Metabacillus sp. KUDC1714: one gene and its partners. The protein of the gene in region 1 interacts with the protein of each later gene in a pairwise test. Links are inferred from orthologs where the notes say so. Each region holds a gene or a part of one and is shown in the gene's direction. Other genes may lie near its edges.

What was found. The genes of interacting proteins can lie anywhere in the genome.
Region 2: the proteins of hprK (region 1) and HUW50_RS12875 interact in binary tests that used the Bacillus subtilis proteins (3 or more experiments, as listed by UniProt). The link is inferred for Metabacillus sp. KUDC1714 from one-to-one orthologs.
Region 3: the proteins of hprK (region 1) and HUW50_RS25625 interact in binary tests that used the Bacillus subtilis proteins (3 or more experiments, as listed by UniProt). The link is inferred for Metabacillus sp. KUDC1714 from one-to-one orthologs.

What each region holds. Positions count from the first base shown.
Region 1 is NZ_CP055263.1:1,252,180-1,255,000, reverse strand. The notes cover bases 53-2,795. They hold hprK (HPr(Ser) kinase/phosphatase), read left to right. Parts: upstream 53-827; coding sequence 828-1,763; downstream 1,764-2,795. Other genes in these bases: HUW50_RS06075 (nucleoside recognition domain-containing protein), read left to right, coding at 2,731-2,795; lgt (prolipoprotein diacylglyceryl transferase), read left to right, coding at 1,883-2,701; HUW50_RS06090 (N-acetylmuramoyl-L-alanine amidase), read right to left, coding at 53-618. In the rest of the region: more of HUW50_RS06090, read right to left, coding at 1-52; more of HUW50_RS06075, read left to right, coding at 2,796-2,821. UniProt on the Bacillus subtilis protein: Catalyzes the ATP- as well as the pyrophosphate-dependent phosphorylation of 'Ser-45' in HPr, a phosphocarrier protein of the phosphoenolpyruvate-dependent sugar phosphotransferase system (PTS).
Region 2 is NZ_CP055263.1:2,689,999-2,693,053, reverse strand. What follows is about bases 79-3,055. They hold HUW50_RS12875 (HTH-type transcriptional regulator Hpr), read left to right. Parts: upstream 79-1,260; coding sequence 1,261-1,851; downstream 1,852-3,055. Other genes in these bases: HUW50_RS12865 (DUF3267 domain-containing protein), read left to right, coding at 2,548-3,055; HUW50_RS12870 (DUF1878 family protein), read right to left, coding at 1,862-2,191; HUW50_RS12880 (YtxH domain-containing protein), read left to right, coding at 652-1,005; HUW50_RS12885 (membrane protein YhzF), read right to left, coding at 82-273. UniProt on the Bacillus subtilis protein: Negative regulator of protease production and sporulation.
Region 3 is NZ_CP055263.1:5,553,128-5,556,092, reverse strand. The notes cover bases 79-2,965. They hold HUW50_RS25625 (serine/threonine protein kinase), read left to right. Parts: upstream 79-1,068; coding sequence 1,069-1,863; downstream 1,864-2,965. Other genes in these bases: HUW50_RS25615 (PH domain-containing protein), read left to right, coding at 2,703-2,965; HUW50_RS25620 (sporulation protein), read left to right, coding at 1,881-2,651; HUW50_RS25630 (hypothetical protein), read left to right, coding at 889-1,068; HUW50_RS25635 (DUF2515 family protein), read right to left, coding at 79-731. Also shown: more of HUW50_RS25635, read right to left, coding at 1-78.

The sequences.
Region 1 (2,821 bases):
AAAAACACCGACTTGCACCTTGAAAAAATCGTTTTCGGGAGTTGGATTTTCTATTTTACTCTTTCTTTTGAGCTTGTAATATGAAACAATTCCCTTTACAATCGCCTCTGCACATCGATTCCGATACTCACTTGTACGTAGTAGACCTGCTTCAGCTTTGTTGGTCATAAATCCACATTCACAAAGGATTGCTGTCATGCTTGTTGTTTTTAACACATGAAAATTAGCAGTCTTGACGCCACGATCTTTCCTAGAAGTTTCTTTTACAAGGTTAGCCTGGACAATTTTTGCTAATTCATAAGCAGCCTTAGGTTTCGATGAATAAACATATGTCTCGATACCAGCGGCTGACGTCCATTCTTTCCCGTTTCCATGTGCATTCGCATGAATTGAAACAAATAGATCAGCCTTCGCTTGATTTGCCTTAGCAGTCCTTTCACTTAATGGAACATCTTTTTTGTCTGAATGTGAAAATTGCACGGTTACATGTTCGTAGGTTAAAAAAAGTTTTTTCATTTCATTTGCAACAGCGCGATTAAATTCGTATTCCTTCATCCCATCTACCGTTCTTTTTCCAGGTGTTTCATACCCATGTCCTGCATCAATCATGATTTTCATTAATTTACCCTCCTATTAGTTTCTTCACTGTTTATATAGGGAGTTTAGTGCAGGAGAGTAGCGTTAAAGTAAAATAATATTTTGGAATGTTATGTTCTAATGCTAAAATATAAACAGAGTCTTTCTTAACATTTGAAAAGGAATACAAGGGTATATCCAAGCTTGTTATAAACTATAGTGAAAGCCCTTGTCATAAAGGAGGATAAATCGTGCCTAAAGTTCGCACAAAGGATCTTATTGATAAATTTAATTTTGAGGTAATTAGTGGAGAAGAGGGAATTAATCGACCAATCATTACAAGTGATTTGTCTCGTCCTGGTATTGAAATGGCTGGGTTCTTTACATATTATCCAAAGGAACGAGTTCAATTGCTCGGAAAAACTGAGCTTTCATTTTTTCATCAATTAACAGAACAAGAGAAAAAGCATCGAATGGACGAGCTTTGTACAGATGTTACACCTGCAATCATTCTTACGAGAGAAAATGAACCACCTGCTGAATTAATTGAAGCTTCAAATCGTGATGGTGTTCCTGTTCTACGATCACCAATGAAGACGACAAGATTATCTAGTCATTTAACAAACTTTCTCGAAGGAAAGCTAGCTCCAACTACTGCAGTACATGGTGTATTGGTAGATATTTATGGAGTCGGTGTATTAATAATTGGTAAAAGTGGCGTTGGTAAAAGTGAAACAGCTCTTGAACTAGTAAAACGTGGTCATCGTCTTGTTGCAGATGATTGTGTTGAAATTCGTCAGGAAGACCAAGATACATTAGTTGGTAGTGCTCCTGAGTTAATTGAGCATCTTTTGGAAATTCGTGGGTTAGGAATAATCAATGTCATGACATTATTTGGAGCAGGCGCTGTTCGTAGCTTTAAGCGGATTACACTTGTCATCAACCTTGAGCTCTGGGATCAAAATAAACAATATGATCGCCTTGGTCTTGAAGAAGACAAAATGCGAATTATTGATACAGATGTGACAAAGCTAACTGTTCCAGTTCGACCTGGACGAAATTTATCTGTCATTATCGAGGTTGCTGCAATGAATTACCGATTAAAGCGTATGGGTGTAAATGCTGCAGAGCAATTTACAAATAAGCTCGCTGGTGTCATAGAAGATGCTGATCGCGAGGAAGAATAGGATTTTGTTTTAGAAAGGGTCAGACCCCTCATATCTAAGGGTGTTGTTTTGAGGGGTCAGACCCTAAGATAGTACATAGATTATATATATTAAAAATAAGTATAGAGGGAGTTGAGAGAATGGAAGAGAATTTACAGCCTCTTGATCCAATATTTCTTGAATTAGGACCGATACAAATTCATTGGTATGGAGTCATTATTGGTGTTGGAGCATTACTCGGGCTTTTACTTGCAGTTAGAGAAAGTGAGAGAAGAGGGTTACATAAAGACACGTTTGTTGATGTGGTGTTATTTGCAATCCCAATGGCAATTTTAGGGGCAAGGGCATACTATGTCATTTTTCAATGGGACTATTATTCTCAAAATCCCGGTGACATTATAAAAATATGGAATGGTGGTCTCGCTATTCATGGTGGGCTTATTGCGGCAATTATTACTGGTGCAATCTATGCTAGAGTAAAGAAAATTTCCTTTTGGCAGCTTGCTGACATCGGTGCACCAAGTATTCTCCTAGGTCAGGCAATTGGTCGTTGGGGGAACTTTATGAATCAAGAGGCACATGGCGATACAGTTTCAAGGGAGTTTTTAGAGGGATTAATGCTGCCTGATTTTATCGTAAATCAAATGTATATAAATGGCGCTTATTATCATCCAACCTTCCTATATGAATCCTTGTGGAATTTTGCTGGAGTTATCGGTTTGCTGTTGTTAAGAAAAGCTAATTTTAGACGTGGAGAGCTGTTTTTAACTTATGTCATTTGGTATTCGGTCGGTCGCTTCTTTATAGAAGGTCTCCGAACAGATAGCTTGATGCTTACAGAGACTTTACGAATTGCTCAGGTTATTTCGATTGTTTTAATTGCAGTTGCTGTAGGAATCATGATTTTCCGCCGAGTAAAAGGACATTCTAACGTAAGATACTTAGATTCAAGTCAATAAAGGTATTACACATCAAGGAGAGGTTGGCTATGGGGAATAGTTTAAAAAGTGGCTTTCAAGCTGGGATCCAGACAACCTGGACATTAGGAAAGGTGATCTTTCCAATCACGTTAATTGTTA
Region 2 (3,055 bases), 1.4 Mb from region 1 along the record:
TATAGCACACAATATTAACCCGACCCCTAAGGATCGGGTTTTTCTATTGTCTATCCAGTCTTAACGCAGAACCGATTAAATCTATTGAAAATAGATTAGCAGAATACCAATCAGCAAAGCTCCCCCTCCTGCTGAAGCAAGAACCGTTACCTTCTGCTTTATTACCTTTTTTGGCGGATAAGATGCTGATTGCTGTAAAAGTCTAAAATAATGAAAAGCTCCAATAAAAAGTAATAAACTTATCACAAAAAATAAAAAGATAACACCTGACATACTCATCCCCCTTTTTAGTGAAATGTGGAAGCTCCTTGGTCAGCCTTTGACAAACAAGACATTATTACAGATAGATACACTTTTCCTTTCAGTGTTTACTGGCTTGTGTCCTTAGGCTGTTACTAGAGTTATACAACCTCTTTTGGATCACTGTGGCAGCAACTAGGGTACAACACTAAAATGACAACCTGTCCCAATGATATCTATCGCTAATTTCCCGAAGAAGAATCCTTCCAAGTCCTATATAAATATTTATGCTCTCAAGCATTTATCTATGTATAATGTTTAATGAAGTCATGTTTGGGTAACTTGTTAAGAAGGATGTTTTAAATTTATGTAGAAAAGTACATATATCTAGTAATGATTGGAGTTGTGAATATGTCAAAAAACAAATCATTATTTTGCGGACTTATAGTTGGTGGAATAATTGGCGGAATAGCAACGTTATTGGCTACCCCATCATCAGGAAAAGAGATGCGAGGTCAACTTACTATCAACCGTAAAATGCTCGAAGACACAATACAACAATTAAAGGCCGAGAGCATCGCATTAAAAAATCAAATTGTGATTACGGCTAAAGAAAGTTCAGGAGTTGTCAAGGAAGTTTCAACCGACTTAAAAAGAACCATAAATCAATTTCAGAAAGAAATTGAACCACATAAAAAAGATTTGCAAAAAGAAATTGAAGAAGTTGAGCTAAAAATTAAACAGCTAGAGAAAACTTTGCAATAAAACTTTTTTCATAGATGAGTGAAATCAGAAACCGGACCCGTTCCCTTCTACAATTTTTGAAATAAATGTTTTTGTTTTTCAGTAAAAAGTGTGTTGGAAAATTCTTTCCACACACTTTTTTTATGCCATGAAGTCTTGGTAAATAAGGAGTTGTGAAAATATTTAAAAATTTCGTAAATTTATATCTTTATTAATCTTTATTTTATTGGCATAATAGAGAATAATACATTCTGGGAAGAGCAGGGGTGACCGGTGATGAAACATAATGAAAAGGAATATACAATGAAAGAAGCCTTATTATTTAGTCAACGCGTTGCGCAGCTAAGTAAAGCATTATGGAAAACGATCGAGAAAGATTGGCAACAATGGATAAAACCGTATGACTTAAATATCAACGAGCACCATATCCTTTGGATTGCTGATCATTTAAATGGGGCTTCCATTTCAGAGATTGCTAAATTCGGAGTAATGCACGTATCTACTGCGTTCAACTTTTCGAAGAAGTTGGAAGAAAGAGGATATTTAGAGTTTTCTAAAAAGGCTAATGATAAGCGAAATACGTATATTAAGCTTACAAAGCAAGGGGAAGACGTACTTTCACAGCTTTTAGAAGATTTTAGTCCAGACAGGAATTCTGTATTTAAAGGGGCTCTCCCACTTCAAAATTTGTATGGGAAGTTTCCTGAAATGATAGAAATGATGTGTATCATCCGTAACATTTATGGCGATGACTTCATGGAAATCTTTGAACGCTCCTTTAATAACATTGAGGATTCATTATATGAGGATAACGGTACTCTTATAAAAAAAGAGAATAAGTCTGAACAATTATTATCCTCAAGTTGATGAATACTTACTACATTAGGGCTATGAAGTCATTCATGAGAGATTTATATAAGCCCTGTTTTGACAATGCTTGAACAGTTTCTACTATTTCAAGCTTTTCATTCAATTGACCCGCAAACTGCGTAAGGAGATCTGTAAAGATCACTAATCCTTGCGCTTTTTGTTCTTCATGAAGGTAAGTCAATTCATCACATATTGCATAAAGTTCTTCTATCTCCTCTCGAGTTAACCCTCTTTCCATGACTAGATGGTAGAAAGGAAATCGATTTGGCTCAATCATTTGCAGCATCAATGTATGATAATATTCTAAAGTAGCCAAACGTTTTTCTAAAGAATCCATGTCGAACCTTCTTTCTCAATACACATTATTGTCCTTTATTGTATAGTATTTCCTTGTTTAAGAAAAGCCAGATCTTATCTCACTTGCAATGAATCCTTGCTAAATAGATGGGCACAAATTCTCCCTCTTCTATGATTCTTAAATGTCTTATTTTCCAATTCTTGAATTATTGTCAAAATGGCCATTAAATTAGCGAAAATAAGAAGATCTTTGACCTTTCGACAAATAAAGACATACTTTCTAAAATTCTTTTTTATTAATGCGCTTCCAACTACTTTTTTCGTATTGATTTTTTTATCACACCGTCGTAAAGTATGGTAGTACTCAGAATTAACAATAGTTTGGACGGTGAGAAGATGAACTGCTGGAAAACCATAAATCTTTCAAAGGACATTGGTATACACAGAATCCTTTTAATATCAATGCTAACAATGATAGTTGTTTTTATTTTAACCTATTTACCTATTAATTTACTATTACCAAACGTTCATCTTGAAGACGAACATTTTTTAATGTTTGTTTTATTATTGGTTACTATGATTCCAATTCATAAATTACTGCATGCCTTTCCTTTACTAATAAGTGGATGTCGCGTTTCATTAAAAGTTAAATTTTATTACCTGTTACCTATTTTCCAAATAAAAGCATGCAATAGTATTAAAAAAAGTAACATGCTATTATCTTTACTTGCACCTTTCATTTTTATCACAACCATTCTATTTTTAGGCAGTCTTTATTTTCCTGCGTATATACACTATTTATGTATCGCTATGGCTTTCCATATTGGCCTTTGCGTACCAGATTTTATTTTTATTAAACATTTATTGTTCGCACCTAAAATGTGTCTTGTTGAAGAATTTGAAG
Region 3 (2,965 bases), 4.3 Mb from region 1 along the record:
TCATGAACTTCAATTCCTGAAAGTTTATAATACCTTAAAAATGGATATCGTTTATAAGGGAATATTACATGTGTAAGACCCATTTTTTCCTGCAAAACATATGGTAATGTATGAAAGATTTTATTTTTCGTTGTTTGCGAAGACATTAAGTGTTTTTCTACATAATTTTGTTCATTTGTAATGAGAGCTAAGGTTAATAAGCTAGAATTTGAGGACGAAAGAAAGTAGTTCCAGATAGGAATCATAAATTTTGAAATATGAAAAGCGGGTAGTAAGTGAAAGTATGATCTGTTTTCATTCTTGCTTTTTTCGTATAAAAGTAATTGGGGATATGCATCATAAAAAATTAGCGCATTTGCTCTCTCTAAAAAGTCGAACATTATCTGCCTTTTCTCATTGTCAAAAAAATGGCTGACCAACGAGCTTTTTAAGTCGGTCATACTGTATCCACCATTACGAGACACCATATGAGCAAGAAATGACCAATGAATTTCTTTATGTTTGGAAAAAAAACGGAGATATGCTTCTGTTCTAGTTAAATTATTAACATTATGTTGTTCTGTTTCCTTGTAAATTTCTCTAATTAAATTACGCTCAGTTTGTGTTGTGAAGACAGGAGTTAGATTATTTAATGATTGATTTATCTCTTCGTAAAGCTTTATCCGTTCAGATTCTTGTACTGTAGGGTATTCCTTTGGATTCGGAGCAAATGTTTTTAATAGTCCCAACATGTAAGCCATCCTTTGTATTTATACTTTTATTGTAATGTTAAAAAATGACTGTTGCTAAAAATTCACGATATAATTGATGTATTATTGTATGTAAAAGTGAAACCTTTGTTCTTTTAATTCGTATATATAAACATAAAGCAGAAAAGAGGGATAAAACATGTTACGCAAAATACTTAAATCACTCATATCAAGTAAAACTTCCCATTCCCATAATCGTTATAGCTCAAGTGATTTTAAAAAACGAAAATCAGGCTATAATCATCCATCTAAATATGGCCATCAATATTATAAGAAAAAGCATAAATCAAGTGGTTTCTTTAGTTCCTATAGTAGCTAAATGAAGAGGATTTACTCAAAGCTAATAGAAGTTAGTGAAAAACCTTTAAAGACTGCAGAACTTATTGGTGGGAAATATATTGTTGTAAATTTGCTCGGAAAAGGAAGCTATGGTTACACGTATTTAGTGAATGATCAACAAGGAAATCTTCTTGTATTGAAACAATTACGGAAGTACAAAATGCTTGAAGAATCAGGTCGGAATTCATTTAAACGTGAGGCAAATATATTAAAAACTTTAAATTGTTCAGCATTTCCGACCTTTTATGAACATTTTGAAGAGAATAACAAACAATTTATTGTAATGGAGCATAAAAAGGGAAGTACATTTGAAGAAATAATCTTCCGTGAAAACATTTCATATACTGAATCTTCAGCTTTCAATGAGCTTTACCATATCTTACATTTGGTAAAATATATTCATGAACTCGGGTTTATACATCGGGATTTAAGAATTCCGAACATACTAAAAAATGATAAAGAATACTTTATTATTGATTTTGGACTTGCAAGAAAGCTAGAAGATCAAACAAGTCTAATTGAGAAAAAAGTCAATCATCTCGAAAAGCAATTGTACCGGGAAATTGCCTTTAAAAGTGATTTTTACGCTTTAGGACATTTTTTATTGTTTTTACTTTATTCGTCTTTTGAACCAATTTCTAAGAAAAAAAGAAGCTGGGAAGAAGAATTACAACTTACACCCATCGCAAAAAAAGTATTAAGAAAAATGCTTCAACTGGATGAACCGTATGCAGAGGTCCAATTATTAATAAATGATGTAAAAGAATGCATTTAAACGGAGGAGAAAGTTATATGTCATTTTTTAACAAGGTTTTGGCTAGTATTGGAATTGGATCAGCTAAGGTAGATACAAAGCTTTCCCAATCTTCAATTAAAGTAGGAGAGGAAGCAGAAGGAATTGTTGAGATTAAAGGTGGTAGCATCGAACAAAATATTGATGAAATCTACTTAACTATCAATACTACATATGAAAAAGAATCTGATGATAAAATCATTCATAAACAAGCTGTTATTTCAACAATTAAGCTAAATGAGCCCTTTGTTATAATGCCAGAAGAATTAAAAACCATTCCTTTTAAAATTAAAATCCCGATGGATACTCCAATAAGTACCGGTTCCTCAAAAGTTTGGATTCAAACTGGAGTAGATATAAAAGGCTCAGTTGATCCAACAGACCGCGATATGATTGACATTTTGCCAAGTGATATGGTCGAGGAAGCAATGAGCGTATTTTCACAACTCGGTTTTAAATTAAGAAAGGTTAAAAATGAAGCAGCTCCCTATAAAATTCGTAAAAGGTTACCGTTTATTCAAGAATTCGAGTTTGTTCCAACTTCAGGTCCTTATTATGGTAAATTCGATGAGATTGAGTTGATCTTCTTTCAAATTGATGAAACTAAACTAGAAGTAATTATGGAAGTGGATCGTCGCGCAAGGGGACTAGCAGGTTTGTTCTCAGAAGCATTAGATATGGATGAATCATTGATTCAATTTACCATACAAGATTATGAACTTCCTACAATTAAAGCTACCTTCAATGATGTACTAATGAAGCATAGTTAAACAATTATAGAGTGGAAAATAACAACTATTATTAAAAATGGAGATGATTAGATGTTTAAAAAATTAGCTGCTGATGCATTAGGATTATCTGATATTGGAACAATTATTCAGCCTTCAGATTATGATAAAACGGATGCTGATGACTATGTTATGCATGAAGATAATGAAAAAATCTACTTTTTAATAAAAACAAAAGCTGATGAATATTGCTTCACGAACCTTGCTGTTATACACGTAGATGGAGCTAGTGCGGCATCATCTAAAAGAACATTGAATCGATATCCATATTCTCAACGTAAAATTTCAGGAGTTGC